Regions from separate parts of the Anaerobacillus sp. CMMVII genome, predicted to be linked through region 1. Evidence: riboswitches for the same ligand, from Rfam matches in the RefSeq annotation. Region 1 holds a riboswitch; each other region holds the start of a gene.
The links. Region 1 has a riboswitch for thiamine pyrophosphate ahead of thiT (energy-coupled thiamine transporter ThiT). Riboswitches for the same ligand answer to the same signal wherever they lie in the genome.
Positions count from the first base shown of each region.

Region 2: it holds a riboswitch for thiamine pyrophosphate, as region 1 does, so the genes downstream of both, H1D32_RS01810 (thiazole synthase) here and thiT (energy-coupled thiamine transporter ThiT) in region 1, are expected to answer to the same signal.
Region 3: it holds a riboswitch for thiamine pyrophosphate, as region 1 does, so the genes downstream of both, H1D32_RS08945 (Ykof family thiamine-binding protein) here and thiT (energy-coupled thiamine transporter ThiT) in region 1, are expected to answer to the same signal.
Region 4: it holds a riboswitch for thiamine pyrophosphate, as region 1 does, so the genes downstream of both, H1D32_RS12505 (acetylornithine deacetylase) here and thiT (energy-coupled thiamine transporter ThiT) in region 1, are expected to answer to the same signal.

Region 1 covers NZ_JACEHK010000016.1:47,379-55,225, reverse strand. Annotated here, with positions in the region: partial or broken gene H1D32_RS20390 (DegV family protein) at 1-614, opposite strand, end outside; gene H1D32_RS20385 (DAK2 domain-containing protein) at 632-2,308, opposite strand; gene H1D32_RS20380 (Asp23/Gls24 family envelope stress response protein) at 2,412-2,774, opposite strand; gene rpmB (50S ribosomal protein L28) at 3,105-3,293, shown strand; gene spoVM (stage V sporulation protein SpoVM) at 3,429-3,509, opposite strand; gene H1D32_RS20365 (thiamine diphosphokinase) at 3,802-4,431, opposite strand; gene thiT (energy-coupled thiamine transporter ThiT) at 4,431-4,979, opposite strand; TPP riboswitch at 5,208-5,316, opposite strand; gene rpe (ribulose-phosphate 3-epimerase) at 5,325-5,969, opposite strand; partial or broken gene rsgA (ribosome small subunit-dependent GTPase A) at 5,971-6,851, opposite strand; gene H1D32_RS20345 (PASTA domain-containing protein) at 6,906-7,847, opposite strand, start outside.
Region 2 covers NZ_JACEHK010000001.1:325,396-333,242, forward strand. Annotated here, with positions in the region: gene moaC (cyclic pyranopterin monophosphate synthase MoaC) at 1-333, shown strand, start outside; gene H1D32_RS01800 (redox-sensing transcriptional repressor Rex) at 512-1,147, shown strand; gene H1D32_RS01805 (MDR family MFS transporter) at 1,422-2,843, shown strand; TPP riboswitch at 2,917-3,027, shown strand; gene H1D32_RS01810 (thiazole synthase) at 3,109-3,882, shown strand; gene thiH (2-iminoacetate synthase ThiH) at 3,995-5,101, shown strand; gene H1D32_RS01820 (YdiK family protein) at 5,324-5,515, opposite strand; gene H1D32_RS01825 (CPBP family intramembrane glutamic endopeptidase) at 5,516-6,229, opposite strand; gene groES (co-chaperone GroES) at 6,683-6,967, shown strand; gene groL (chaperonin GroEL) at 7,081-7,847, shown strand, end outside.
Region 3 covers NZ_JACEHK010000004.1:86,889-94,735, forward strand. Annotated here, with positions in the region: gene H1D32_RS08915 (SEC-C domain-containing protein) at 1-1,928, shown strand, start outside; gene H1D32_RS08920 (hypothetical protein) at 2,184-2,744, shown strand; gene H1D32_RS08925 (YecA family protein) at 2,726-3,403, shown strand; gene H1D32_RS08930 (hypothetical protein) at 3,425-3,676, shown strand; partial or broken gene H1D32_RS08935 (Rpn family recombination-promoting nuclease/putative transposase) at 3,885-4,786, opposite strand; gene H1D32_RS08940 (YjcZ family sporulation protein) at 5,129-5,221, shown strand; TPP riboswitch at 5,565-5,669, shown strand; gene H1D32_RS08945 (Ykof family thiamine-binding protein) at 5,894-6,496, shown strand; gene H1D32_RS08950 (ECF transporter S component) at 6,725-7,255, shown strand; partial or broken gene H1D32_RS25370 (ABC transporter ATP-binding protein) at 7,310-7,847, shown strand, end outside.
Region 4 covers NZ_JACEHK010000009.1:4,143-11,989, forward strand. Annotated here, with positions in the region: gene H1D32_RS12495 (ABC transporter ATP-binding protein) at 1-38, opposite strand, end outside; partial or broken gene tenA (thiaminase II) at 31-702, opposite strand; gene H1D32_RS12505 (acetylornithine deacetylase) at 705-1,991, opposite strand; TPP riboswitch at 2,112-2,213, opposite strand; gene H1D32_RS12510 (hypothetical protein) at 2,409-2,774, opposite strand; partial or broken gene H1D32_RS12515 (aldo/keto reductase) at 3,123-4,100, opposite strand; gene H1D32_RS12520 (VanW family protein) at 4,644-5,147, shown strand; gene H1D32_RS12525 (protein NO VEIN domain-containing protein) at 5,200-5,961, opposite strand; gene H1D32_RS12530 (DNA adenine methylase) at 6,013-7,140, opposite strand; gene H1D32_RS12535 (S8 family peptidase) at 7,280-7,847, opposite strand, start outside.

The sequences.
Region 1 (7,847 bases):
CTTGTCGTAAGGATAAACCTCTCCATCTTCGTTTAAAGAAAGGATTGGTTTAATTTTAATAACGAACCAAATAGAGCGGATGCTTTGCCAATACGACCATTTCTTTGTAAAAATTCTAACGTATCTACCATAAAGTAAATAACTGATGTACTCAATAATTCATTTAACCTAGTTAAACATTGCTCCTTGGTCGCCCCCGCTTTCGCTAATTTGGCAACTTCGACTACGATTTGACCGATTGCAATAGAAGCTCGTTTAGAGTCAATAACAGTAACATCTATTTGGTCTTTAACTACATCTCTAGCAATATAAGCCGATTGATATGTCCCACTTAACTTCGAAGATAAGTGGATAGAAATGATTTGGGTGTCTTCTTCTCTGGCAGCTTCTTGATAAACCTCTTCAAATTGATATGGTGTTGGTTGAGAAGTTGTTGGACTGACTGGAGATGACGCTAACTTTTCATAGAATTCTGACGCGGTAATGTCAATACCGTCCTCAAAAGTGTCTTCACCGAATAAAACTTTTAAAGGAACAACTGTTATGTCTAATTCTTCAGCAATCGTTTTGGGAATATCAGCAGTACTATCAGTAATAATTTTTACTTTGGCCATATGCATCCTCCTTAGTCTTATTCAACAGAAAAAATGTAGGAATACAGTGGTTGATTGCCTTCATAAACCTCAACCTCTACATCCGCATAATGCGTTTCAACAAAAGCGACAAGTTGTTCTACTTCATCTTCTGTTGTATCTTCACCACGGATGATTGTTAAAATCTCCGAGTCCTCATCAAGTAAATTGTTTAATAATTCTTCGGTAACAGTTTGGCGATCTGGGCCAGAAGAGACAATTTTCTTTTCTGCAATTCCCATAAAATCATCTTTTTTAATCTCAACACCGTCTAAACTAGTATCGCGGACAGCAAATGTTACTTGTCCAGTTTTGACAGCTGCTAGCGCTTCTCTCATATCTTCTGCATTCGTTTCAAGATCAGATCCTGGATTAAATGCCAACAGTGCAGCAAGTCCTTGTGGAACTGTTTTCGAATGAATAACAACAACTTCTTCTGCAACAACTGAAGCTGCCTGCTCTGCCGCCATAATAATATTACTATTATTCGGTAAGATGATAATCTTCTTGGCATGAACATCAGAAATGGCTTTTACAAAGTCTTCAGTACTTGGATTCATGGTTTGTCCACCTTCAATGACAACTCCAGCCCCCAAGCTCTTAAACATTTTTGCAATACCGTCCCCCATAGCCACGGTGATGATACCAAATTCAGCAAGTACCTTCTTCGGTTCTGGTTTCTCCTCGTAAACGGCTTTTGTTTCTTCTAACAGATGAGTATGTTGTTCACGCATGTTTTCAATCTTGACATTAATTAAACTACCGTATTTTTGGGCATGAGTAATTACGTCACCAGGTTGTTCAGCATGAATATGTATCTTTAATAAGTCCTCATCTGACACCACTAGAAGTGAATCACCATGGTTATCGAGTAAATTTCGGAAAGCTTGCTCATCAAAAGGATTTTGTTCAAGCTTGTCTTGCTCAAATTTAACCATTACTTCTGTACAATACCCGAATTCGATATCTTCAGTGGCCATATGACTTTGAGCATTGTGATGTTGTACTTTTACTAGATCATCCATTGAAGCTGTTTCTTGGACCAGATTAATGATCTTTTCACCTTTCATTATTGCTAAAAAGCCTTCATAAATAATTACTAGGCCTTTACCTCCAGAATCAACAACACCTACTTCTTTTAATACTGGTAATAGATCTGGTGTGCGTTCTAACGAAGCTCTTGCTTCCTGAAGGGTAGCTTCCATGATTGTAATAAGATCATCAGAACGTTTGGCAGCATCCTGCGCTTTTCTTGCTGCATCTTTTGCAACAGTTAAGATCGTTCCTTCCACAGGTTTCATAACTGCTTTATAGGCCATATCAACACCAGCTCCAAAAGCATCAGCAAATTGCTTTCCATTTAACGTAGCTTTGCCTTCAACAGACTTGGAAAACCCTCTAAAAAGCTGAGATAAAATTACACCTGAATTACCTCTTGCTCCCATCAGTAGACCCTTCGCAAAAGCGCCTGCTACTTTGCCAACGTGTTCTGGAACTTGTTTTTGTACTTCCTTTACGCCAGATGTAATCGATAAATTCATGTTCGTCCCTGTATCACCATCTGGAACTGGGAAAACATTTAACGAATCAACAAGCTTTACATTCTTCGTTAAATTATTTGCACCTTCTATAAACATTTGGGCTAATTTTTCAGCCTCTAAACTCTTCAGTGTCACTCATGTTCCTCCTTAACATATACTAGTAGAGGACGCTCAAAAGTTCGGTAACGTAGCTCTAGATTTTTTTCTAGCCTTTCGTTGTCCTCATTTTGAACATGCCCTATAGGTTTGTAACCTTAACTCCTTGAACGAAAATGTTAACTGAATCTACAGTTAAACCTAGCATTTGCTCCAACTGATATTTCACTTTTGTTTGAACCATATGCGCTACTTCAGAGATTTTTGTTCCATAGCTAACGATAATATACATATCAATATGGATTTCATCCTCTTCTTCACGAATAACTACACCTCTAGTAAAGTTTTCTTTACCTAAAAGCTCGTTAAGTCCATCTTTCAGTTGTTTCTGTGAGGCCATACCTACTATTCCATAACAGTCAATTGCAGCACCACCAGCAATAACGGCTACAACCTCTTTTGCAACATCAATTACACCTAATTGTGTTTTCATTTTAATTGACACGATCGATATCCCCCTTTATTTAGAGTGTACTTCATGGCTAATCACATTTTACTATAATTACCCACAATTTAAAAGAAAACTGTTATTAAAATGCGTATTTGTCATCTGCTACTTTTTCCACGTTGACATTTTTGTCCTATTCTAAGGTTTTCCTATTCCTAATAAATCATTTACTTTTATGAGTATATCTTTTTCGATATAGCTGTCAAGTATCTTCCCTTGATATTTATTTTAAAACCCCTTGCAATCTTTTTTTTACTATGCTAATATTATCAAGTATTTATAAGATGAATTTGAGTGTCATCTCATGGTTTACAAGGAGGTGCAATCATGGCACGTAAATGTGTAATTACTGGAAGACAAGCTCGTACAGGAAACAAACGTTCTCACGCATTGAACAAAACAAAGCGTAAGTGGGGCGTAAACGTACAAAAAGTACGTATTATGGTAGATGGAAAGCCAAAGCGTGTATACGTTTCTGCTAGAGCTTTAAAATCTGGCAAAGTTGAACGCGTATAATTTGAAAAACGGCTTGTAGTCAATTTTATTGGCGAAGGCCTTCGTTTTTCTTATACTTAAAACTTAAATTTTACCCGGGTAAAATTTATTATTTCCATAGCGCAAACAAAAAAGCACCTACGTGGTGCTTTTTTGTTAACCTTTTTTAAATGAATTCAAAATCACCCTTACAAATCCACCCAAAAATTTAGGTAGCTTAATCGTATAAAATTTCATAAATTTCCCTCCTCGACATGAGTTTGTCGTCTACGGCACTACAAATGAATAAAGTATTAAAAGTCCTCAGTTATTAATAAGTATATTCAGCATTTCTGAAATAGTACCTATTTTTTTACTAAGTTGAGTGAATTTCATAATTACCTTAACTGAGCTATATCAACTAGATAGCGAAAATATTGAATTATGAAATTCATAAAGTTACAAGTACTTCTAAATTTATTCATTCCTCACTTCTCGCTAGACTTAAGCCTATTTTTATACAATTCATTTTATAACCTTGATAGTTTGTCTAATCGCAACTTTCTACCACTATTAATATGCCTGAGGAAAACGAATAAGTACCGATATCCAAAATTAATTCATTACTAATACATAGACTTGAACCACATTCTAATGTTGCAAGAGTTAAAGGGTATTTAAACCCTTGTAAGGTTAATCCTTCAATTTTTTCAAAAAACGAAAGAAATGACACGTACTTGTATTCACTTTTATTTATCGAGTACATACCTGGTTTTTTTAAAGTGATTTTATTTTTATTATCGATCATAAATACTGTAGTGGAACGATCAATGCTTCTTAATAACAACTGCAAATTAACTAGTCCATGGTCTAATCTACCACCAGTTGCACCAAAAACATTAATAATATCCGGCTTCTCCTTTAATGCATAGGATATAGCTAGCTCAAGGTCTGTTTCATCCTTTTGGGCAGGAAATTGTTTAAAACGTTGTTGTCTTATCTTATTCATTAATTTAGGTGACACCGAATCAAAATCACCTAGGACATAATCAGGTTCGATGTCGTAGCGCAATAGATGTTCTAATCCACGATCAACAGCTATCCAAATTTCATTTGAGTCGAGACGTAAAACAGGGAGACTTGAAAAAGGTCCCCCTGCCACAATGTTAATGTTCTTCATTATTTTTGATTTCCTTGAAGTAGTCTTGGTTCTGTATTAGACAACAGAACTAAAACAGCGGCACATAGTAAAAATGCAGGTAGCATATATGATGTATTATATATGATGGAATACCAGACAACGTTCATTCCTTCTGGAGCAAAACTACCAAACCAAACTACACCTGAGATAAAATGAACAATAAAACGAAGGAAAGAACCTAGGAAAACTCCTCCAACAATGACGAAAATACGTTTTGTTGACGACATCGTCGATGAAAAGCTGAATATTCCTGCAAAACCAACAACAGTATAAGCAAGCGCATAGTCTAAAAATATTTGCACTGGATGGAAGTAATATCCATAAAACATTTGGATAGCCCCAACTATAAAACCGGTAACTAAACCTGCCGATAATCCACGACGATATGCCATGAGTAATATTGGTACCATCGCTAGTGAGACAGAGCCACCATAACCCCAAAATCCTTTAATTGAAGCAAAATCTAAAATAATTGCTAATGCTGCCATCATGGCAATTTCAGTAAGATGTAAAACTGGCCTTTTCATATAACACCTCTTCTTTGAATGTAATTAATACCAAGTAGTTTTTTTCTTAATAAAAATTGAAACTCTATCATCATTCATTCTACTACTAGCTCAAACTATTGATCAAAAAAATAACTCAAGTAATAAGTGCTCCCCTTACTGGTCTAAAATCCCACGGCAAATTACGATTAGTTTCAACGTATTGGTAGGATTGTATACTTTTGAGGAAATACACTCTTTACTTGAGTTAACTTATATAACCTCCACTCCCTACGCAAGCACTAACTTACAGGTTCAATGGGTCAGAACGGCACTACGTTCCCTCTCAGTCCTTCTTAAGACTCCCCTTGTGGTTAAACTTTATTATTACCCTCTAATTGCTCTTATTGCTGCTGCTCGGTCCACTTCATTGTAAATAGCAGAACCAGCAACTAATACATTGGCCCCAGCCTCAACGCAAAGCTTTGCTGTCTCAACATTGACTCCACCATCTACCTCAATATCTATTGATAATCCTTTTGACTTAGCCATTTCACTGACCGCATAAATTTTCGGAAGTACTTGCTTGATAAACTTCTGTCCTCCAAAACCTGGATTCACTGTCATTAGCAACACCATATCCACATCATCAATAATATGTTGAAGGGTATCAACTGGAGTAGCTGGATTAAGAACAACGCCAGCTTTTACTCCCTGTTCTTTGATTAATTGAACTGTCCGATGCAAATGTGTACATGCCTCTACATGAACCGTAATAATATCCGCCCCTGCTTTCGCGAATTGTGGAATATATAAATCAGGGTTTTCAATCATTAAGTGAACGTCTAATGGCAATGTTGTTATTGGCCGAATCGCCTCGACAATCAGTGGACCAATGGTTATGTTTGGGACAAAGTGGCCATCCATGACATCAACATGAATATAATCCGCTCCTCCTCTTTCAACATCTTTGATTTCCTCTCCCAGTTTTGCAAAATCTGCAGATAGGATTGACGGTGCAATCTTAATCATCTTAGTACCTCCGTTTTTGTTGTTTTATCTCATCTAAAAAGCTTAAATAATCCTGGTATCGATAGGTGGTAATTTCCCCTGCTTCAACAGCTTGACGGACTTCACATTTAGGCTCGGATGAATGGGTACAGCCTCGAAACTTACAAAACTGCGCTCTTTCCCTCATCTCCGGAAAACAGTCAGACAGTTCTTCTGCTTCAATATCAGCAAATTCTAAAGAGCTAAAACCAGGTGTATCGGCAACTAAACCCGTACCAATTTGGATCAGTTCGACATGCCTTGTCGTATGCTTACCTCTTCCTAAGTGGGAAGAAATTTCATTTGTTTCAATTTCCAACTCAGGTTTCAACGAATTTAGTAAAGAAGATTTACCGACACCTGATTGCCCTGCAAAAACGCTCGTCTTACCATCTAGCCATGGTCTAACTTCTTCAATTAGCTCTTCCATGTATATTGACGTTGTAATACAGTGTAACCTAGGTTTTTGTAGTCGGTAATAAATTGATTTATTTCATCACGATGTTCAGGCTTCAATAAATCAATTTTGCTGACACAAATGATGGCTTCAATATTATTTGATTCTATATGAACCAAAAAGCGATTTAATAAAAGAGTACTAAACTTTGGTTCCATGGCTGAAAAAACTAAAATTGCCTGTTCTACATTCGCAATAGGGGGACGGATTAATTCATTGAACCGATCCTTTAACCCTAAAATATAACCGTCTGTTTTATTTTCAGCCTCAAAATTAACTATATCCCCCACTAAAGGAGTCAGCTTTTTTTTGCGAAAATTTCCTCTCGCACGACATTGATATATTTCTCCATGACTTTCCACATAATAAAATCCACTCAGCGCTTTAATTATCTTTCCTTCAGGCATTGCATCCTCCTTAATTACTTTCATGAATCGAAACGAAAACAGGCGACTTTATCCTTATTGATTTGCTAAAGCCTCTTCATAGGTTAGGATAATCGGATCACCGTATTGCTCACCAGCAATATACCTGATTACTTCAGCTTTATCTCCGGGGTTAATGGTCACAGGAACACGAAATTCTGTTAGTTTGCTGATGTTTCTTTCGACAAAAAGAGTATGCTCGCTTACATTAGAATCCCGATAGGTAATAATAACTGGGTATTCTATTCCAGCCATTTCATCTTCTGGAGATAATGGCACCGGAGCTACAATTACTGTATTTATAGGCTCTGGTGGCGGTTCAGGTTCTGGCCCAAGTGACACAATCACTGTCACAGTCGTTCCTTTTTGTACAATAGTTTCTCTAGCTGGCTTCTGATCAATGACATGATCTTCCGGAATTCGATCCGAGTACTCTTCTTTAACATCGATGTTTAATCCTAGGTTATTTAAACGTTCAATTGCTTCTAGACGAGTGAGACCATGTAAATTTTCCAAGCTGAATTTCATAGGAATACTATAGGTTAAGATGACAACCGTTTCCTCTGGAACAATTTTTTCTCCAGGTAATGGTAGTTGTTCGATAATTAAATTTTCTATGGAATCTGACTCTTTAGGGACTTCCTCAATATTTTCTTCTTTAAACCCAAGTCTAATTAACGTTCTACGAGCTTGTTCCTTATCTGTTTCTGTAACTTCTACCATTTCTATTTTTTCTTTACCTTCACTTACGTATACTGTGATGATTGAGTTAACTTTTACAGTACGCCCCCCTTCAGGATTCGTCCTAACAACATGGTCCTCCGGGATTTCTTCGTGGAGCATTGTTTCTTTTTCAACAGTTAGACCTAGTGCAGTTAATGCTTCATACACTTCGCTGTACTCCATACCTGCTAAGTCCTCAGGAATGAGAACTTCATCAACGTGAAGGAGTTTTGGAACAATCACAAAAGCTGCACC
Region 2 (7,847 bases), on a different contig from region 1:
CTTGGCGTAGCTCAGGTTGCAGGAGTCATGGCTGCGAAAAGAACGGCTGATTGGATCCCAATGTGTCATCCACTAGCATTAACAGGCGTGGATGTTACCTTTGATTGGTCTACAAAAGACGACAATCACAAGCTTAATATTTACGTAAAAGTAAAAACAAAGGGAAGTACAGGAGTTGAAATGGAAGCTTTAACGGCAGCTTCTGCTGTTGCTTTAACGGTTTATGATATGTGCAAAGCTGTTGATAAAGGAATGGTTATTGGACCTACATACTTAGTTGAAAAAACAGGTGGAAAAAGCGGAGATTTTAAAAGAGAGAAAAGTGTAGACTAAAACAATTAACATTTGTACCGACTAAAGGGGAAAAACCGGGAGTTATTAGCAAGGATTTGTGAATTGGTAAACAATGAAACATAGAAAATGAGGATTTGCATTAGTGGGGATGAGCACCTAAACCATTGATTTTGTTTTGCCCTTTATCTAGTTGAAGGTACAGGTTGGAGGCAGAAAAATGAATATCGATCAAACGAAAATTCCTCAAGCAACGGCAAAACGGTTGCCTTTGTATTATCGATTTTTAGAAAATTTACAAGCGTCTGGGAAGCAAAGAGTTTCGTCTTCGGAATTAAGTGAAGCCGTAAAAGTAGATTCAGCAACGATTCGTCGAGATTTCTCCTACTTTGGTGCACTTGGGAAAAAGGGGTATGGATACAATGTAAATTATCTATTAACCTTTTTTAGAAAAACATTAGACCAGGATGAGGTTACGAATGTCGCACTAATCGGTGTCGGAAACTTAGGGACAGCATTTTTGCATTACAATTTCTCAAAGAATAATAGTACAAGAATTGAACTAGCTTTTGATGTCGATGAAAATAAAGTCGGGACTGAGCTTGGAAGCGTTCCTATTTATCATTTAGATGATTTAGAAAAAGTTTTAGACTCTTCTATTTCAGTCGCGATATTAACTGTACCGTCATCCGTTGCTCAAAAGGTAGCAGATCGTTTGGTTGCTTGTGGTATAAAAGGAATTTTGAATTTCACACCAGCCAGACTATCAGTACCAAAGAACATCCGAGTTCATCATATTGATCTATCGGTTGAACTTCAGTCATTAATTTATTTTCTTAAGCATTATCCAATGTAAGAGTCGTACCTGCACGAAATACAATGAAAGGGTTATCACATGTCTAAACAGTGGTAACCCTTTTTTATTATAGAATCAATTTGGCTACGGAGATAACAAAGACGTTCAATCCAATTACTCTTACCTTCAGTATTGTAAATCTGATAGTTAGGGTTTTTTCTTCTTTATAAATGACTGGTAAAAAAATCCTTGATTATTAAACCCTTCTATACTAAAATTTCATTTTTCATGGTATGATTAAAAATATATTTCGAAAAACGAAAGGATTCTACAGATGAGAAAATTGTTTCCTGAAAAATGGCTTGTAGTGATAGCAGTATTATTAGGAACTTTTACAATTATTTTAAACAACAGCATGTTAAATCCGGCAGTTCCCCATTTGATGAAGGTATTTGAAGCTGATGCGGTAGCTACCGGATGGGTAATTACAATCTTCATGGTAACGATGGGAATAACCATGCCATTAACCGGCTACTTAGGAGATAAATTCGGAAAGAAAAAGCTTTATTTGAGCGGTTTAGTAATCTTTATCATCGGCTCTATTTTAGGCTCGTTTTCTTGGGACCTTAGTTCCCTTATATTTTTCCGGGGCATTCAAGGAATCGCTGGTGGAATTATGATGCCATTATCAATGGCACTTATCTTTGAAGTATTTCCAAGACATGAGCGGGGACTTGCCACAGGTATCTGGGGCGTTGCAGCGATGATGGCGCCTACGATTGGGCCTACGATTGGTGGATTTATTATTGAATCTGGCAGTTGGCAGTGGCTCTTTTTAGTTAACGTACCAACAGGGGCTTTAGGAATTTTGATTGGTGCAATGTACTTAAAAAATACAAACAGAGTCCAAGGAATTACCTTCGATAAATGGGGATTTGCTTCAGTAACAGTGGGAGTAGGAGCAATCCTATATGCATTAGGGAGAGTTTCAGCAATAGAGCATCTAATACAACCTCTAAATCTTACATTAATAATTATTGGAATAGTCTCGCTATATCTCTTCGTAAAAATTGAAAACCATCAAGAGCAGCCATTATTAGATTTATCAATTTTTAAAAACAAGGCTTACACATATAGTGTCTGGATTTCAATTTCAACCTCATTAGCGTTATTCGGAGGAATCTTTCTAATACCTTTATTAATTCAACATGTGTACGGGTTAGGGCCGGTAGTCACAGGCCTAGTATTTTTACCAGCGGCGCTTTTCACCGGCATATTTATGACCATTGGAGGCCGACTTCTCGATCGAAAAGGACCATTACTTGTTGTTACTAGTGGTCTAGTCATGATCGCTGTCCCTACAATTGCTTTAGGATTTACAACAATGGAAACCTCTTTAGCTATGATTTTCTTACTCATGGCACTGCGAGGAATTGGTCAAGGCTTCTCAACCATGCCTGCGACAACTGCCGGAATGAATGCCATTCCAGAAAAATTTATTTCTAGAGGATCAGCAATGAACAACGTCTTAAGGCAAATTAGTTCAGCTCTAGGGATCGTCTTTATCTCAATCTATTATGAGGTTCGTAAAGTGCAAGTATTTCCTAATGTCGGGACAATGGAAGAAGCAAGTTTACAAGCGATTAATGAAGGGTTTTTGCTTTTAGGGGTAATCGCCATTCTAACGATACCACTAGGTTTGCTAATAGGCAGAGCTTCTGAAAAACAAGAACGTAAAACAACATTATCGGCGTAGGAAAAATATTAATTTCAAAACGATTTAGTATAGAAAGTTTTGAAAACTATGGTATGATAAACAAAATAATATGTTTTACAGCTACGGGAGCCTAGAGGACTAGGCTGAGAGGATGACTATTCCGTCACAGACCGTGAACCTGATCTGGATCATGCCAGCGGAGGGAAGACTGTGATTGTAAGTTTGATCTTTACATGTCTTTAAGGCCGCATCTAGATGATGTGGCTTTTTTCATGTTTAAAAACAACCCTTAGGAGGAGAAAAAATGGCAAAAGATTTATTGAATATTGGTGGAGTAGAGCTAAATAGTAGATTATTAATCGGAACAGGTAAATTTAATAACGATGCGCTCATTCCAGAGGTAATTAGTTCCTCAAAATCACAAGTAATAACTGTGGCGATGCGCCGTGTTGATTTTCAAACAAGCCAAGAAAACATCATGAAGTATATACCAAAAGAGATGATTCTTTTACCTAACACTTCAGGAGCTAGAACAGCAGAAGAAGCGGTTCGCATTGCAAGACTTGCTCGCGCTGCGGGCATGGGTAACTGGATAAAAATTGAGGTAATCTCAGATCAAAAATACTTATTGCCAGATAACTATGAAACAATTAAAGCAACGGAAATCTTAGCAAGTGAAGGATTTATTGTTTTACCTTACATGAGTCCTGACCTAATGGTAGCAAAGAAGTTAGAAGAAGTAGGAGCTGCGGCAGTTATGCCACTAGGAGCACCAATTGGCACAAACCGTGGTCTAAAAACAAAAGAGTTAATACAAATCTTAATTGAAGAATGCGAAAAGCCAGTAATCGTTGATGCCGGGATCGGTAAACCATCTCAAGCCTGTGAAGCAATGGAGATGGGGGCAGACGCAGTATTAGTCAATACAGCGATCGCAACGGCTGGTGACCCAGTAGCGATGGGAGAAGCCTTCAAAGCAGCAGTTCAAGCAGGCCGAACAGCTTATCTATCAGGAGTTGGAAGTGTAGCTAGACAAGCAAGAGCGTCATCACCACTGACAGGATTTTTATCAATATAATTTGCAGGTTTGAGTTAAGAGTTAAGAGTTGTGAACCGGAATGCTTCGAAGCAAAGCCTAAAATAACTCATAACTCAACCCTCATAACTCAAAACTAGGGAGGGGTTTTACCGTGAGTTTTTATTATGAATATGAAAAGTTAAAGGAATTGCCTTTTGAGAGTTATTTTCAAGGCTTTACTGAAATAGATGTTAAGAGAGTTTTGGCAAAGCAACGAATGACCCCTGAAGATTTACTTGTGCTGTTATCACCCGCGGCTGAAGGGTTATTAGAGGATATTGCTCAAAAAGCTCATGAATTAACAGTTCAGCATTTTGGAAAAACCATTTTACTTTTTAACCCAATTTATATTGCTGACCATTGTGTGAACCTTTGTACTTACTGTAGCTTTAGTGTGACGAACCAATTTCAACGTAGCAAGCTCTCAATGAAACAAATTGAAGTTGAAGCGAAAGCATTAGCAGACCTAGGTTTGAAGCACATCTTAGTGTTAACAGGTGAGTCCAAAACATCTACGCCTGTTTCATATATTGTTGAGGCTGTGAAAGTACTGAAAAAGTATTTTCCATCGGTAGCTATTGAAATTAACCCTTTAGATACTGATGAATATAAACAGTTAGCTGAAGCGGGGGTAGACGGCCTTACCGTTTATCAAGAAGTATATAATGAAGAAATCTATAAATCTGTTCACGTAAAAGGTCCAAAACGTGATTATCGTTATCGAATGGATACCCCTGAGCGTGGGTGTGAAGCAGGCATTCGCCAAATTAATGTTGGAGCTCTTTTAGGTCTTGATGATTGGAGAAAAGAAGCCTTTTTTGCAGCTATGCACGCAAGATACTTGCAAAGAAAATATTTAGATGCAGAAATCAGTTTATCCTTACCAAGAATTCGTCCACATCTTGGTGACTATCAACCAAGATCTATTGTCGAGGATCGTCACCTTGTTCAGGCGATTACAGCATTTAGATTATTTTTACCGCGAGCAGGAATTACATTATCGACAAGGGAACCTCAAGAATTGAGAGACAATCTTATATACTTAGGTGTCACGAAGATGTCAGCAGGTGCTAGTACTGAGGTTGGTGGCTATTCACAATGTGATACTGGTACAGCACAATTTGAAATCTCAGATGAACGATCATTAGCAGAAGTTCAACAAATGATACGAGATAAAGGCTACCAGCCAGTGTTGAAGGATTGGGAGCTATTAGTGTAAAAGGTGTGGAGGAGAGTTCACAGCTTAAACCTAAATAAAAAAGGGAAAAGATAAGCAACGAACGGAGTATGGAATATTACTCCGTTTTTTTGTTGTTTTAAAGAGATATAAGTCCGATATTTCTAGTGGAATGAAAAGAAAAATGCGTTGAGGCACTTCAAGTAAAATTAAATATTGAGACCCTTTAATTGTAAAAAAAAGCGAACGCGAGGTTCGCTTTCCCTATTTATCTTGTGCTTTTGGTTTAAACGTAAAGTACCGGATTGCTATCACAAAGTCGTATGTAGCGATAGCCATTAAGGCAATGGTGAAGAGGTCCCATTCGCCAGTTCGACCTCTTTGCTGAATGGCAAAGAAGACAAAGCTAGCTCCCATTAAAAGATAGGCGGTACCCCAAAATAATGGTGATCTCATTTATAGTAGTCCTCCAATAAAGCCTTGCATTTCCTCTAGTTTTCTTTGAAGTTCCATTAGACGATCTCCAAAAATAACCTGTACGATCATGACAAAGCTATTTAATGCCACGTGGGCCATAATCGGAACGATAATTCGTTTTGTTTTTACATAAAGGAAAGCAAAGACAATTCCCATAAATGTATAAACTAACAGGTGTTCAAAATCCATATGAACAGCAGCAAAGATGACTGAACTAATTACCGCAGCGATCCAAAAGTTAAATCGTTTATATAAGCTACCAAAAATAATCATTCGAAAAATGATTTCCTCTAAGATAGGACCAATAACTGCGACTACTAACATGAGTGCAGGCGTGGCTTTCGCCAATTCAACAATCATTTCGGTATTCTCAGAACCCGGCTCAATTCCAAATACAGAAATCTCAATAAGTACTGCAACATATTGGGCCATAAAAGCCATGAAAATTCCGGCAATTGACCAAACAATTGCATCACTTTTTGAGCTGCGTTCCTGATTCAAATGACGTTCTGCCATGTCTTGTCTTAATAGAAATAAAATTAAGATAAAACCAACCGAAAAACTGAAGATCGTCCAAACTCCTGGAATTTGGTTTTTATCCATTCCCATTAACATTAAAACAGGTACACCGATAATTGCAGATAATTGCATCAAAATGTAAGTTAGTAGGACTAACCAATATCGTCTCGTCAATACAAAAACTCCTTTTTAAAATGTAAAATTCAGAATGTAGAATATAATGGCTTGTGTAACTTCAAATTCCACATTTTCCATCCTACATTGTACCATAGAATCCACATTTCTTTGTTTTAGAACCTCTGAAGAAATATAAAAAAATGCTCTGTATAAATATACTCCAAAAAGTCAAAAGTAATGAAGGATAATTTTTCTAATACTATCTTTCATGATCGTTTAAGAAAAGCTAACTTTTACCATAAAGAGAATGTACATATTTCTGTAAATTTCAACAAGACATGTTACTTTTAGTCGATTTTCTTTAGGGTGAAAAAGCCAAGTTTTTCTAAAAAAATTATTAAAAATACTTGCAAAATAGAATTGAAATGATTATTATAGGAATTGTGTTAGCACTCATACTGTTTGAGTGCTAACAACTAAAAATCATTTCGATGAGGGAGGTTGTTTTCCTTGTTAAAGCCATTAGGTGATCGTATTGTGATTGAACAAGTTGAAACTGAAGAAAAAACTGCTAGCGGGATTGTACTTCCTGATACAGCGAAAGAAAAGCCACAAGAGGGCCGTGTTGTTGCTGTAGGTTCTGGACGTGTCCTAGAGAGCGGCGAGCGAGTTGCGTTAGAAGTAAAAGAAGGAGATAAAGTAATCTTCTCTAAATACGCAGGCACTGAAGTTAAACTTGATGGTAAAGAATACTTAATCCTTCGTGAAAACGACGTATTAGCGATCGTAGACTAATCATACTTCTATTAGAAAACAAATAAGCTATGAAAGTAGCTTGCAGAAGATTAGTTTTTAAACATAGGTAGGGTTGTTCCTACTACATAGAAAACTAGGAGGTAGAGTAGAATATGGCAAAAGAAATTAGATTTAGCGAAGACGCACGTCGCGCAATGCTTCGTGGTGTCGATGCTTTGGCAGATGCCGTTAAAGTAACATTAGGACCAAAAGGAAGAAATGTTGTATTAGAAAAGAAATATGGTTCACCTCTTATTACAAATGATGGTGTAACAATTGCAAAAGAAATCGAACTTGAAGATGCATTTGAAAACATGGGTGCAAAATTAGTTGCTGAAGTTGCGAGCAAAACAAATGATATTGCTGGTGACGGTACAACTACTGCAACTGTTTTAGCACAAGCAATGATCCGTGAAGGATTAAAGAACGTAACAAGTGGCGCTAATCCAATGGTACTTCGTAAAGGTATCGAAAAAGCTACTGCTAAGGCTGTAGAACAACTTCAAGCAATCTCTAAACCAATCGAAAGCAAAGCTTCTATTGCACAAGTTGCTGCAATTTCTGCTGCTGACGAAGAAGTAGGACAATTAATTGCTGAAGCTATGGAGCGCGTTGGTAACGATGGTGTTATTACAATTGAAGAATCAAAAGGCTTCACAACTGAGTTAGAAGTTGTAGAAGGTATGCAATTTGACCGTGGATATGCTTCACCATACATGGTTACTGACTCAGATAAAATGGAAGCTGTTCTTGATAATCCATATATTCTTATTACTGATAAGAAAATTGCTAGCATTCAAGAAATCTTACCTGTGCTTGAGCAAGTTGTTCAACAAGGTAAGCCAATCTTATTAATTGCTGAAGATGTAGAAGGTGAAGC
Region 3 (7,847 bases), on a different contig from region 1:
GGTCTAGACGGAAAGTAGACAAAGAACTAAGAACTCCATTTTCAAGATTTTGGCTATATTTTTTTCAAAAATACGAGAATAGTCTACGTGGTGTAGAGTGGTTTTATAAGGAGAATGTTGCTAGTTTAACTGTAGCTGAAAAAGCGATGATTGAAACGTGGATGCAGCTTAAACCAAAATTAGTTCAAGCTGTAGAGATTTCTAAAGAATATGTCATTTTTAAAGACCTATTCACAAAGGAAACATTTTCAGTTTGTAATAAAAAAGAAGTTGTCGCAGACCCTATCCCATGGTACGGGACATTGGGGCTATTAGAGATGTTTGATCATAACTATTATTTTAATGGTGTAAGAGTGATGGTAGGTCCTCAACAGTTTGATCAAGCTGCAAAAAAGATTAGTAAATTAATTGAAGGTACTAATTTAAGTAGCGATGAAGTTATGATGACCTACTACCCCGAAATTTTAGCTGAATTATTAACAGATAGTAAATTAGAAGGTCCAAAGAAAGAAAAAACGATAAAAGAGTACAATATTCAGTATGAGGTTGTCGATAAACTTGCTGCAATTACGTTTCTAACACAACAATATGGAGATTACGAAGCAAACGGGGACGAGAAGCTATTTAGTTGGGTTGGTGACTGGAATGAGTACCGAGATAGTGAAATTGATCAACCTATCTATGTAGGGACTGGTTATGGAAGAGTTTCTCTTAAAGCAAATATATTAACATTCCATACGCTGAAGGAAGAGAAGCTTATTGAATTTAGGAAAACGATCGAAAATAAATTGGACGTTATCCTATTGAAAAAAGAAGAGAAAACGTTACAAATTCCATTTGAAGCAGAGTTTCACAATTCCGTTATCTCAATGGATAAAAACATTCCACAGTACTTTTCGGTCTATGTTCAAAATAGTTTATTACTTGATTTAGATGCTGCCATTCCAATGTTTAACGATCGCTCTATTCGGCAGTTAGTAGAAGAAGGCAATCAACGCAAAGCCGAAGTGTGGTTACAACAATCGGAATACAGTCTTTATAAAAGTATACTTTCGCAATTTGGTAAAGTAGAAATTACCGCTGATTTTAACACGGCTCGAAAGCAGTTAGGGTTACCATTATCCAGATTTGTTACAGGTGGGGCAGATCGAATAACTACAATTACAGAAGCTTCATCTTATAATAGGGGAGTTGTTCAAAAAGAAGACATCCCATTTTTAGAGCAATTGGGTTTTACACCAGACACGGTAAATAATTTCTATACAGAAGATATCATCGAGTTTTATAAAGACAAAACGGGCGGAAAAAGTGAGGCTACTGTTCGAAAATATACATTAAGTTTATATGATTTACGTGAAGTGCTCGAGCGTATATCGGCAAAAAGCTGGGCTGATTTCGATTACTCGATGTGGGAATATCTAATTTCTATCCGCTATATGGCTCTATTTGAACGTATGAGTAAAACTCAAATAAAAGATATTGCAAGTGTTTTAAAAGCTTTTGCGAAAGCTCTTGACGAAAAATATAAAATGAAAGCTAGTAAAGATGTCACAAAGATATTCCAGAACTGTGAAAAGCAACTTCTTGAATGTATTGAAATTAAAAACTCAATAATTTCGTATGAATTTAAAGAGCAGCTTTCAAAATATAATAAAATTGACAACTTTCATAAACTAAAAGATAACTATCGATCAGTTCAGCGGGTTTTTCAAATCAATAAAATAAATAATAATAGCGTGATCGTAACTGAACTTACTTCAAGTGGCAAACAATTTACCATTACTTTAATGGAAAGAGAATGCGAACGGATGGAAGAAGGTTTTATTTTCGATGCAGAAGTTGCATTAGTGAAGGGTAACCTCTGGCAAATCGTTGATCTCTACCAAGTATATCCACCAATCGGAAAAAGATATTTGGTTAGAAATTAAACTATAGTACCTGTCTTAATTTTTGGTGTCAGACACCCTTCGTGGACAAATTGTGCAATTTGTCCGTCTGGTATGTACGTTTTTCAATGAACCGCTACCTAAAAACTAAGGTTTTCCTCATTTCTTGTAATGCTATATAATTAGTGAAAAAAGGGAGTTAAAGGGATAAGGGGATTGATACCTTGTCCAAGCTTTTGAAACGATTAATGAAAAATAGGACAGAAAAGCAGTCCCTTTAAAAATAGAGGTGAGTTTATGGATAAAAAAACAATGAATACATTATTAGGTGCTTTGGAACGAATGAAGGAAGATAATATGAAAACACAAATGAAAATGGAAGAACTGGCTTGGAAACAGATTTCGCTTCCATGTACGTTAATTGAGGCACTTAGTAGTCTAACAAAGTACGAATTAGATTGCATCCGAAAAAATTACAACATTAAAGGCATTAGTTCACTAAAAAAGAACGAACTTGCAACTGAGCTAGCAAGACAGATACCTATGCTATACAAAAATATTATTTCTAATCTTGATAAAGAACGTTACGAACTTGTAAAGAAAATTGTGAAACAATCTGGCTATCTTAACAAATTCTCTCTCTCATTTTCAAAAATAAATTCCCTGAAGGATTATAGTATTTTGTTCCCGGGTAACTACCTAGGGGATAAAGTGTTATTTATGCCTTTGGATTTTATGAATGCTTTCTCAGAGATAGATAGTCCTAAGCTACAAAAGAGGTCCAACGTAATACAACCTGGATTAATCTTACTCAAGGACTACTCTATTTTTATGGATGTATGGACTCGTCTAGTCTAATAGAGAAGGTAGAAGGCCTAACAAAAGAAGAGTTTGACGTCTTACACTTTTTGGATGTCATTACATTTGCAAGTGACTATTACGAACAAGTCTCCTTAAACTATACTGGTTTGAAGGATCATCGCGTGTTTGATCAGAAGAAACTCATTGAAGAACATAAAATGAGAGCAAGTCTCGATTACTATTCGTTTACCAAAGCACAATTATTAGCCGCAGGGCAGCCTGACTACGTTGAAAAAAATCACGCGATGAAGGATTTATTAGATTTTCTAAAATATTACTATGAAATGAATAATGAAAACTTAGATGAAATTGCATGGCAATTAGTTACCATGATTAATAAAGATGCTCAACCTGCCATGGCTATTCAATATTTACAAAGCTGGATTGAGATCCCTTCTATGGATTTTTTACAGGAGCTAACAGGTAAGGTGATGAATGTATATAATAACACCCGTTTGTGGGTGTTAAAAGGACATACGCCCCATGAGGTTTCGCAAATCGGACAAAAACAATTACAACCTTTAGCTAAAGTAGCTTTTCCAATCGCTGCGAAAGCCGGAAAGGTTGTTCCTATGAGCAACTACACAAAAACAGGAAGAAATAATCCATGTCCATGCGGTAGTGGAAAAAAACATAAAAATTGCTGTTTGAAATAAAAAGACTAAGAGGACAAATTTATGGTACCAATTTCAATTGAAGAATTTGCAAAGAAGCACGTTAAAGCAAATAATAATACTGATAAAAAGAGTCTAAAAGAAAGCCTAATAGCAGCCGTGGAACGAAAAAAGGCAGGAGAACCTTGTATTTCTTGTGGACAACCCATCTGGGCAATTGGTTCAGCGCTAACTGGTTCCAATATGTGCTTTACCTGTACAACAGGTGAAACCGATCATTCAGAGGATTATGAAATAAAGGATGTTTGTTACTAATAGAAAACAAAACGGAACAATATTGTTTGTTCCCTGAGGGGGGACAAGGGGGCAGTATAGCTGTCGCTCTGTCCCTCTTCTTTGTGATTTTTCGATTTCTTATTTCGTATATCAAAGTACTGTAGGGGAAAATTGAAACACGGTTCTCTAGCTTCCTTAACACTTGGCGATAACCGATAAGGTAGACTAATCTTATAAAAGGTTTAATTTATTCAATTTGATCCTTTAATTTTTCAATTTCAGCCTCAGTTAGCCCAGTTAATTCAAGTATTTCTTTTCTAGGATAACCCTTAATCAGCATAAGTTTAGCAAAGTCAAGTTTAGCTTCGAACTTTCCTTCAATCTTTCCTTCAATCTTTCCTTCTATTTTTCCTACTGCTTTTCCTTTTTTCTCCCATGAAGTCATCAGTTCCATAATGTGGTTCACCTCATCATTTGGTATTTGCTTTAATTGTTCATTCAATTCGAGTTCTTCTATAGGACTTAATTTAAGATATTTTTCAAAGATACCAGCAACTAATTTTTGTTTCGCTGGGTCCAATTCTAATTTCAGCAACATTCGTAAAAATTCAAATTTAATTTTGACCTTTTCACTTTGATCGTAGCCCATTTTACCGAGTAATGCAAGGGCAACAGGGTTAGGTTGATTTATAAATTCTCTCCAAATTTTGCGCTTAAGGTGTACCGTAAAAAGTTAAATGAAAGCACTTCTTTAAATGGAAGTTGAATGTTAAAAGAGTTAATTTCCCCCTTCATTTCTTCATAGCTGTAAATAGCAATTGGTACAATTGGACAACGGAATTTTTCATAAAGACGGCTGAAGTAAAAAAACATGCGATCACTGAAATCTTCCTGAAAGGTTGCTTGTGTTTCAATATGGACAATAATAATTGTATTTTCACCCTTTAATTTTGTTTCAGCTAGAAGGTCAACTGCACCTTTGCGACCTTTTAAGATGTCGGTGTAAACTTCTTGTTGTAAAAAAGTGATGTGTTGATAATCTAGGTGTTCATATACGTCCGGGAAAAATGCTAGAATAAACTCCTCAAAAAAAGTGGTAATTAACTCTTTGAACCAACGGTCATGATCATTTCTTTCTTGAGTTTCCAATATCCTCACCTCTAATAGAACGTTTGTTCTAATTATAAAGTAAAAACAAACGTTCGTAAAGGGGGAAGCACGGGGACGGTTCTCTTGCTTCCTATGTTTAGCGAAACGAAGGAAGCAGCAGAACCGTCCCCGCGCTTCTTAAACTTTTATCGCTATAGTATTTTAATATAAAAAGCATGGGGACAGTTCTCATGTTTCTTTCGTTTAGTGAAACGAAGAAAGCAAGAAACCAGTTTTGAAAGTTTTTTGAACAATTAGGATAAATAACTATACAAAAAAAATAAAGCTACATAGTTTGTATATTGGGGTTACCCCACAATCTCTGAGAAGGTGGTGGCACTCATGAGCAAAGGCTATGCAGGTGCAGGATTTGCGTTAATCCTTGTATTGTTTATTTTATTAGTAATCATTGGTACAGCGTACGTTGGTTACTAAGCATTGGTAGAGAGTCAACACTCGTGTGTTGGCTCTTTTCTCTGATTTCCATATATATACGGACAAACTATGCTATCCTTCAAGAAGAGGAAGGGGACAGGTCTATCCCTCTTCCAAATTCGAAAAGTCGATAGAAATTTTGTATAGGTTGATAGAACCAGAATGAGACCGCTATAATGTAGCGAGGTATTAATAAAATTAAAGCAGTTCACTTGAGAACAAGGAAGTTTTCTAAATTTATTTCGTTTAGCGAAACGAAGGAAGCAGCAGAACCGTCCCCACGCTTCTTCATTGTTTACAAAAACAAAATAAAGAGGTAAAATCAGAGAAACTATATATGTCTGTGACGCACTAGGGGTGCATTAGCTGAGAGGCAGGATGAAATACCTGTTAACCCTTAAAACTCGATCTAGGTAATACTAGCGTGAGGAAGTGCATGTGAATTTATTGGATTCCTATCTTTAAAAGACGGTAATTCCAATCGATGATTATTCACTGCATCTTCTTTCGGGAGATGCAGTTTTTTGTTTTGTAAAAGGAGAATTTGCTTTGGGATATCTTCTTCTAACAGTTAGCTGTCTCGTTCCATCGACTTGTTTTGCTCTTATTTTATGAGGGGTGTGTCACTACATATGTTGATAGATTAATCGATAAAAAGAGGAGGAATTTTTTATGCAAGGATTAAGCTGTGGAATAAGTAGAATTGTAGGGTGTCGTTTTTCTATATATCCAATGACTGATAATTTTGTCGAGGTTATTACAACAGCATTAAAGGAAGTGGACAGTTCTAAGGTTTGGTCGGAAACGGATGATGTAAGTACATGTATTCGTGGAAGAAGTGAGCATGTTTTTGATGTGGCAAAAGCAATTTTTGTTCATGCAGCGAAAACAGGGGTTCATGTAGTATTTAATGGAACATTCTCTATTGGTTGTCCTGGAGATACTGCAGGAGATACGTATATGTCTGAAGACGATGTACGCCTTAACGAGGAAAAGGCGAAAGAAGAATCGATAGAAGTGGCAACACAATTTGCTCTCTATCCGATGAATAATCCAGACTACATGCAAGTAATTATCGATCAATGTGCACATGCACAAGAAATTGGAACATTTACAAAAGGAGTACATTATGCCTCCAGGTTAGATGGGGATGTTCATGATGTGTTCTATACATTAGAGCAATCCTTTGTTAATGCAGCAAAAACACATGAGCGTAGCCATGTAACGATGACAGCAGTAATATCAGCGAACAGTCCATCGAAAAAAGATAAATAATCATAATAAAAGGCTGTTTTCGCTAAAGTATGTTGCTTTCGTAAAAATCCCAAAAGCCGGATTTTTACACATAATTACTAAAATTTCACTACTTATTTAGTAAACTAGTGCTCTTTTCTTACTCAATTTATAGGGTGATAATCTTATTTTGAGGGATTTTTTCAATTATTTGAGGTTAAATAGCAACAATGTTTTAGAAAAGAGCCTAATAAAAAGGAGTTTTTATAAATGGAAATGAAATGGAATTTACGTGAAATTGTTTTAATGTCTATTCTTGGAGTTGTTTTCGCTGTTATTTACTTATTGTTTTTCTTATTCGGAACTGCTCTTACGAATGTATTAGCACCATTCGGATTAGGCCCATTTGGTTATGAAGTTATTTTTGGAGTTTGGTTTATTGTTTCGATCATTACCGCATATATCATTCGAAAGCCAGGAGCTGCATTGATTTCTGAGACGATTGCCGGTGGAGTACAAGTGCTTCTTGGCTCACCAGCGGGACCTTTGTTAATTGTCGCAGCATTTCTTCAAGGACTAGGAGCAGAAGCAGCCTTTGCAGCAACAAAATATCGTAATTATTCTACGAAGGTACTTGTCGCTGCCGGAATCGGCGCTGCTGTGTTTAGTTTTGGATGGGGCTTTTACCGATCTGGATTTTTAGCATTAGCTATGCCATTACTAACTTCTATGTTTATTGTTCGTGTTATTAGTGGAGCGGTATTGGCTGGTTTACTAGGAAAATGGATTAGTGAAAGTTAGCTGATACAGGAGTACTTAGAAGTTATGCATTAGGAAAGGAATGGCAAACAAAACGTGAGCAGAAAGCATCATAGTCAAGCTCTCATAAAACTGGATGATTTTTCTTTTGGTTATGAAGCGAACAAGGCACCTTTACTAAAAAACCTCTCATTTACGATTGGTGATGATGAGGCGATTCTCTTAATTGGCCCAAGTGGATCAGGGAAGAGTACATTGGCATTATGTCTAAATAGTCTTTATCCTGATGTAATTGAAGGCTGGACTGAAGGCGAAATTCATTATAAGGGGACACCTTTGCATGAATTTGAAAAAGGAGCCATAAATCAAGAAATTAGTGTCGTGTTTCAAGATCCTGAAAGTCAGTTTTGTATGGTTACGGTAGAAGATGAGCTAGCTTTTACGTTAGAAAATATTAATACACCTCGAGAAGAAATGCAGAAAAAAATTGATGATATATTACAGCTCGTTGGCTTGATTGATGTAAAATATCGTCCGATCCATGAACTGTCTGGTGGTCAAAAACAGAAAGTCGCTCTTGCTTCTGTCCTTTTATTAGAACCGACATTATTAATTTTAGATGAGCCTACAGCTA
Region 4 (7,847 bases), on a different contig from region 1:
AATGATACATCTTCAAACTTTAACGAACACTTAGTCATTTGTTGGCCACATCGCTTGATGATAAGCCATATCCCAAAACATATATTCAAATCTTGTAGTGTTCAGGAAGACTTCCTCTAATCTCTTTAAGTCTTTTTCTGGAAGGCCAGTTGTGAGATCATCGAGGAGTTCGATACACCAAATCGCAAGTTGACCAAATTCGTCAGAACTATACATTTTAATCCACTCACCATATAACTCGTGTTCGCTAGCGCCAGGAATTTATTAAGTTCCTTTCCTATCTCCCAGTAGCTCCACATACAAGGTAGTAAGGCTGCAACAAGAGCTGCTAAAGTCCCATTTGCCCTACCTGCAACATATAATGGCTGTAGGCCAGAGTTGTTGGGGAAGGATCCGCATTTTCAAGCTCGGTTCAGTTACTCCGAATTTTTCTGCATATTGGCGGTGTAAGGACATTTCCTCATTTAATGTGGAATCTAACAAACTAGCAAAGCGCCCCATCGTCCGAACGTCGCTCGCTTTGACTGCCCCAAGAGCAAATAATTTGGCGTAATCGATTAAGTATAAATAGTCTTGAATCATGTAGAACCGGAACTTCTCTTTTGGTAGTGTCCCAGCACCCATCTCTTGTACAAATGGGTGAGTGTGATTTGCTTGCCAGATTGGTTGTAGCTCTTGATATAATCGTTCACTAAACTTCATGGTTACACAGCTCCTTCTTTTTTCGTATTGGTCCAGCTATAAATGAATTTCGCTAATACTTTTGTAAATTCGAGCAATTGATCGATTGACACTTGTTCATTCACTGAGTGAGCGTACTGAAGTGTTCCGGGTCCATAAATGACGGTTGGAATTCCCGCATCTCCTAACCAGCCTCCATCAGTTACCGTTGGTGAAACATCAATTTCCGCTTTTTTCCCAGAGACATTTGCGTGAGAGGTAGCTAATAATTGAACAGCTTGATGAGATGGATCAACTTCTAAGGAAGGGAATACCTCACCACGCTCTTCTATCATTGATGTGCCTCCCCAAGTAAAAAAAGGTGCATTTTCCTTTAACCACGGATCACTTTCGGCAACACGTAAAACATGATCTTCAATTTCTTTTGCTACTTGTTCGTAGGTTTCATTTGGATAAAAATGTACGGTAATCCAAAGGCGACATTCATCAGCGATAAACGCTGCATGTCTTCCACCTTCAATGACAGCTGGATTGATAGTGTTTGTTCCAGGTTGGAATCCTGGATAACTTTTGGTGACAGCCCAGTGTCGTTCAAGATCTTGCAAGCCTGAAATGATTTTCATCATTTTTTCAATTGCACTTGCACCGAAAAGGCCACCACCTGCATGAATCATGTTTCGTCTTGTTGCATCATGAAACGTTTGATTACTTTTGATCGTAATCCACCCAGTAATCACACCACCTTGACCTTGAATGTGCAAATCGCTTGTGTCAACAACAACCGCAAAATCAGCTTTGTAACCCTTTTGACAACACTGTAATGTCCCTGCTTCCCCTACCTCTTCACCAATGACAGACTGAAAAATGAGATCACCTGGGAAGGAAATACCAGCTTCTCGTAATAGTTTTACGGCAAATAATGCACCAGCCAAGCCTGCCTTCATATCTGCTGCACCACGACCAATGATAGCACCATCTTTTACATAAGGACTAAAAGGGCTTTTATTCCATGCTTCATCTTCACTTACTTCTGCGACATCAATATGACCATTAATAATTAAGCTGTTATGTGTAGCAGAATTCGTACCTTTTAATGTCCCTACTACATTTGGGTCATTAGGATAGACATCCCACATATCGATGTCAAAGTCGATCTCTTTTAAAAAGTCGGCAATGAATTCCTGAGCCTCCTTCGTATTTCGTGCTGGTGGTGCCGGCGTTTTAAATGAAATTAGTGTTTTTGTTAACTCAATTAGTTCGTGTTTGCGTACATCAATCTGCTCTAATACAAGATTAAGCTTTTCTGGCATTTCATCAGTCCTTTCGGAAATCATGTAAAACAAAAAGAAAATAGCCAACAAAAACCACTTCCAATAAAGAAGTGGTTTAGATAGACAATCATAATTAGGCAAAAATAAGCTCGCCAACTATATGTATCCGCACTTCTTCCCTCCGCTAGTATGACCTAGATCAGGTTTTAAGGGTTAAGACATCAGTCTCTCTCAGCTATAAAAGCACCCCTAGAGTGGTAATTATGTAGTTTTGAAGAATTAGTAACTATTACTATTTATTTCTATCATACTTGAGATCTTTTTTCAATAAAGTTTTTCAACTGCATTACCTTAACCGAGTGATATCAATCTATATGTAGTGCGAAAATAATATATTAGGAAGTTCATTAATCAAAATATGTGACTAGAATTTCCTAGTCACATACCCCGATTCCCCTATTCTTTTGTACTACTATTACGATTTAAACGACGTTGAAAGTAGATGAAAATTGGAAGTGGAATGATAATCCAGCCAAAGCTTTTTACTAAATTATTTTTTGCGCGTTCAATTTCATTTTCTTTCTGTGAGTTCACCATCATATCATAACTGATTCGTAATTCTTCTTCGGTTAACTTTTCAGCTGGTTGCTCTGGAGACTTTTCAAACCCAGGTCCTCCAAACCGCTTGTATTCTTCAAATGATTGATAATAAGGTGTTGGGGCAACGATATCAGCCACTGCCATAAAAGCGGCAACACTTCCACCTATAGTCATCATTAAGGTAGCAAATAACACTAGATAAATATAAACATTTTTAATCATGTCTTCTCCCCCTCTTTCTGAGTTTCCTTTCATCCCTGCCGCAGTAAGTAAAAAAATGAATGCAATAATAAAAATAGGTAGTAACAAAATAGAAAACAAACTCCCTCACTCCTTCTACCGTTTGATTTTCTGAAATTGGCTACGTAAATCGGCATCCCCCCGATCTTGCAGTTGGTGACATTTACTCCTATGACGGAAAAAAGAAAACCTATAGAATAAATGCATGTGAAATTGTCGTGAGAGACATCAGATAATTACATATTATACTTCTATTTTAAAATATAGTCGTCTTTATCCGAGTTTAGTTACAAAAAACACACTAAATTTTAGTGTGTTTAAAATCTTTCTTTAAGGCATTAGCTCGCCACGAGACGCGACATAAAGGGAGTACCACTCTATCTTGTCATGAGTTCTGCTTGCATTGCTGCATCTTTACATTTTTTAATCCGATCTTCGTTTGAGGTGCCGATAACTGGCTGAACCATTGCAGGATGTCGCATGAGCCAACCAAGGACGATGGCTTCTTTTGTTGTTTCTTTTTGAATGGCGAGTTCCTCAACTATCTGTTTTGTTTTTAAGTAAGCTTCTGTCGGATTCTCCTTTTCGCGTCCTGTATAAATTCCTTTGGCTAATGCTCCCCAAGCTTGGACTTGAATATTTTCTAAGCAGCAATGTTCAATTATCCCCTCAGAAAAGTTAAATTGTGTGCCGGATTTTTGATTCACTAATACCCCTGACTCAAGCCAATCAAGTTTATGTAAGTTCATTTCAAGCTGATTGACGACAAGTGGACTTGTACAATAACTTTGTAATAGCTTCATTTGGGCAACGTTCATGTTGGAGACACCGAAATGGGTCACTTTCCCTGAATTTTTTAATTGCTCAAACGTTTCGGCAACCTCTTCGGGCTCAATTAACGGATCAGGTCGGTGTAATAATAGGATATCAATCTACTCAAGGCCTAATCTGTCTAAAATTCCTTCTACGGAATTGATAATATGGTCTTTAGAAAAATCGTACCGATTTGGAATTTCCCCTTCTGGAAACCGAATACCACATTTTGATTGAATAACCATTTTTTGCTTTAGTTTTGGATTGCGTCTCAACACTTCACCAAACACTTTTTCTGCTTTGCCGAACGTGTAAATGTCGGCATGATCAAACATGGTAATCCCAATCGAAAGTGCTGCATCAATGGCACGTTCAGCATGTAAAATATCGTTTTCTGATATCGGATTTTGGTTCCAGCCGCCACCTAACCCCATGCAGCCAAAGACAAGTCTGCTAGATGTAATTTGTCGCCTGCTGTAATGGTATAACTTTCATTCACTCATCTCCTATGTTGCTAACCTTAGGACATCATTATACACATTTCTATGATAGATTTCTATTATTAGGAAAACGATAAAGATTTTTCAATTTACATAAAAATTCATGAAAAGCTCTCTTCCTACCCATACTAAAACTAGGAGGAGTTTCTGAATATGAAATATGCTTGTATTGCACTTATTTTGCTTTTGTTCAAACACTCAATGTATCTGACAATGTCTTGATTTCTTTGAAGGGCAAACGATTGCTAGTGTCAATCGTTCTGAATTTCACTCCATACTTGGTAATTCAGTCATAGATGTTGAAAAAGTTGATCAATTTTTAGATAAACTTGATCAGCAAATAAAAAAAGACCCAATTAATGCTTGGATTGATGATTACGGCGGTGTTGTTGATGAGCAACTAGGTCATAAACTTGATCGCCAAACATTCTTAAATGACTTTTACACCTACTTTTATAGCAAAGGATCAACAAAAATTTCTGTTCCGACCATTCCTATTTATCCTAAGGTTGATAGTGAATTACTTGCAAATATTCGTGTGAAACAAATTGGTCAGTACATAACCTATTTTAATCAGCGAAGGAAAGGAAGGGTTCAAAATATCAAACTGGCTTCTGAAGCTATTAACAATCATGTTGTTTTTCCAGGAGAGGTCTTTTCTTTTAATCAGGTTGTAGGGCAAAGAACGTTTGAGAAAGGCTATTTACCTGCTCCGGTTATTATTAAGGGGAGAGTTTATCGAGACTTTGGTGGTGGAATTTGCCAAGTATCCTCTACTTTGTTCAATGCTGTTGACCGTGCAGGAGTACAAATCGTACAACGTTATTCCCACAGTAAACGTGTTCCTTATGTACCGCCAGGACGGGATGCACAAGTAAGTTGGTACGGTGCTGATTTTTCTTTTAAAAATATCCATAATCAACCACTCTTAATTCGAGCAAAAGTTTATGGGGGCTCACTCCTCATTACAATTCATTCCTCAGACGTAATCAATTTCAAATCTAGGAATGTACCCAATGCACCAATCGAAAGTCCTTTATAATATCTCTAAAAGTAAGTAAGGTAGCCACAAGAGTGGCTACCGCTTTTTTTGCTTATTCATTTAGGGTAACCTTGAATGCAATTGCTTGTAACGTTACTTGATTAAGGAAATCTTTTCCGTTTAAACGATAAATGTCGCCTTTTCCCGATGCTTCTTGGAAATTATATACTCGAACGATTTCTGCTTCTTCTTTATATACTTCGATAAATGCCTTTTCATTTTCAGATAGGTAAAATGGCGTATTCTTTGGTCCTGTCGTTGTTTTGACTTCAAGAAACTTCGGGTTACCATTTGCATCATAAGAAAGAATGTCGTAGCCAGCGCCGTCCCCTTCTTCGAGAGATACATGAATAACCTTTTCAGCCAATTCAGTATTCAAACTATCTTTTTCATGTTGAAGAACAAACACTTCACCTTTTAAGCCAATGCTTTTATTTCTAGCATTAATCTCGTCAAAATTTAGTTTTCGGGCTCGAAACTTCCTCTTCTTTTCTTTTCGTTTTTGAATTTCTTGTTGTTGTTTTTCTTCATAAGGGAAATTCATGACAGTTTTAGATCGTAAAAATCCATTTTTTCCTTTTCGCTCATACTCACAATATTTTAGTAGGTCATTATGATCCCGGTGGGAAACCATATTCCGCACCTTTTGTTCAAATTTTGTATCGTTTCTATTTTGATTTATTTCTAAATCATTTCCACTTGGGTTCATTTCCTCCATTAGTGCTTCTTTCAGCTCAGTAGTCGACATCTCTCCTACTTCCTCTAACATTTTAATGGCCACTGAAAGGATTTCTTTTTCACTGAAGTTACTCAATTCAATTCCCCCTTCGTAAAAAAACTTCACGCAACAATGACTAATTAGTAATTAGTAATTAGTAATTAAAATATGTTCGACCTTTTTATCATTTCGATCCATGAAGCTTACACTATATGCCTTGTCAAAGCCGATAATATTAATTCCTGGTTTGTTATAGAGCTGATAGATAAAATCAGTATTTTTTATGATCAGCATAAAACGACAGTTGCATTTCGTAAGTAAGTAATTCGCTAGGCGCTCTTGGTCATTACTTGCGAAAGCATTTCCTGCATACGTTGAGAAATCGCTATCGTATGGTGGATCTAAAAAGATGAAATCATGTTCATCGATACTAATATTCTCAAAGAACTGTTCAAAATCTAAATTAAATAGGCTTGTCCGATCTAAAATCTCTTGTAGGCCAGAATTCCAAAGGTATTCGATTTTATTTATGAAGGCTTTGCTATTATAGGATGCACCACCATAGGGAACATTAAAGCCTCCACTTTTGTTATAACGAAACATGGATGAGTAACAAAATTCCCTTAGGTAGAAAAATAAAGCGATGTGCAATTCATGGCTAATCTGATATGTCGCTCTTTCATTATATAAATGACGATAATACGTATAAACGCTAGCACGAATACTCGCTTCTAGGTTTTTTTGATAATCCTCTTCAGGCAAATCACCTTTCTTTTGTTCGTTATTCCTTGTATTGTTGAATTTAGAAAGTATTGATTTTTTCAGCTCTGTGATTAAGACTTCTCGATCAATCCCTAATGTAGCGGGAATGGCAAGCTCAATTTCTGTTCGGGTTCGGTCCACCAATTGATCGAGTTCTATTTTTAAGTCTTCTTTTGTGATTTCATCGCTTTTGTAACGTCGATATAGTTCTCTTAATTCGTTGTAATGATGGTCTGAATAGGTTCCGATATAGCACCATAAATCCCAAATGTCTAATAAATATTGTTTAAAATTCTGATTATGCTCTTTAATTAATTTATATAAGGAGATTAATTCAGTTGAGAAGTCATTCGCAAATGCTTTTTTATATTGTTCTTTTTTTAATGATAAGAGGCAAGCGCCTCCTCCTAAAAAAGGTTCGATATAATTATTGATGGTTAGAGGCATGTACTTATGAATGATTTCTAGCTCAGTTGTTTTCCCTCCTGGCCACTTAACAAACGGTTTTACCAAAATAGTTTTCCTCCTGCTACTACTAAACTTTGTTCCTATTATAGCATTTTACTATAAAAGATCGGTAGTTGTATCTATTTTTGCTAAAGCGAAAAAGGATGAGCTTCCCATCGAAATGGGAAAACTCATCCTTTTACATTTAATATTGTATAGCAGTTGCTGCTTGCACTAAGCCATAGCCGTATTGACTAGACAGTCCAAGGTTCTTTGATGTCTGTTGTAGAAGTTGTCGTAATTGTACATTTGTTAAGTTTGGTTTCGCCTCCCAAATAAGCGCTGCAACCCCAGCAACATGTGGTGATGCCATTGATGTTCCATTGTAAGAAGCGTAGCTATTGTTTGGAGTAGTACTTAGGATGCTTACACCTGGTGCCGATAGTTCAACAGCTGGACCAGTACTAGAGAAACTAGCGCGTCTTTCGTTTTGATCAATAGCAGCTACTGCTATAACCGAATTATATTTTGCAGGATAGCCAACGCTATCGTTACGTCCACCGCTGTTACCGCTATTACCAGCTGCTGCAACTACTAGAATACCTTCCGCGTAAGCAAGATTACAAAATTGTTCTAAAATTGAAGAGCTTGACGATCCGCCTAAACTCATATTAATAATATCCATGCCATTTTGGATTGACCATTCAATCCCTTTGGCAATTCCTTCATATGAGCCACTTCCACTATTATTTAATACTTTCACGGCATATAAA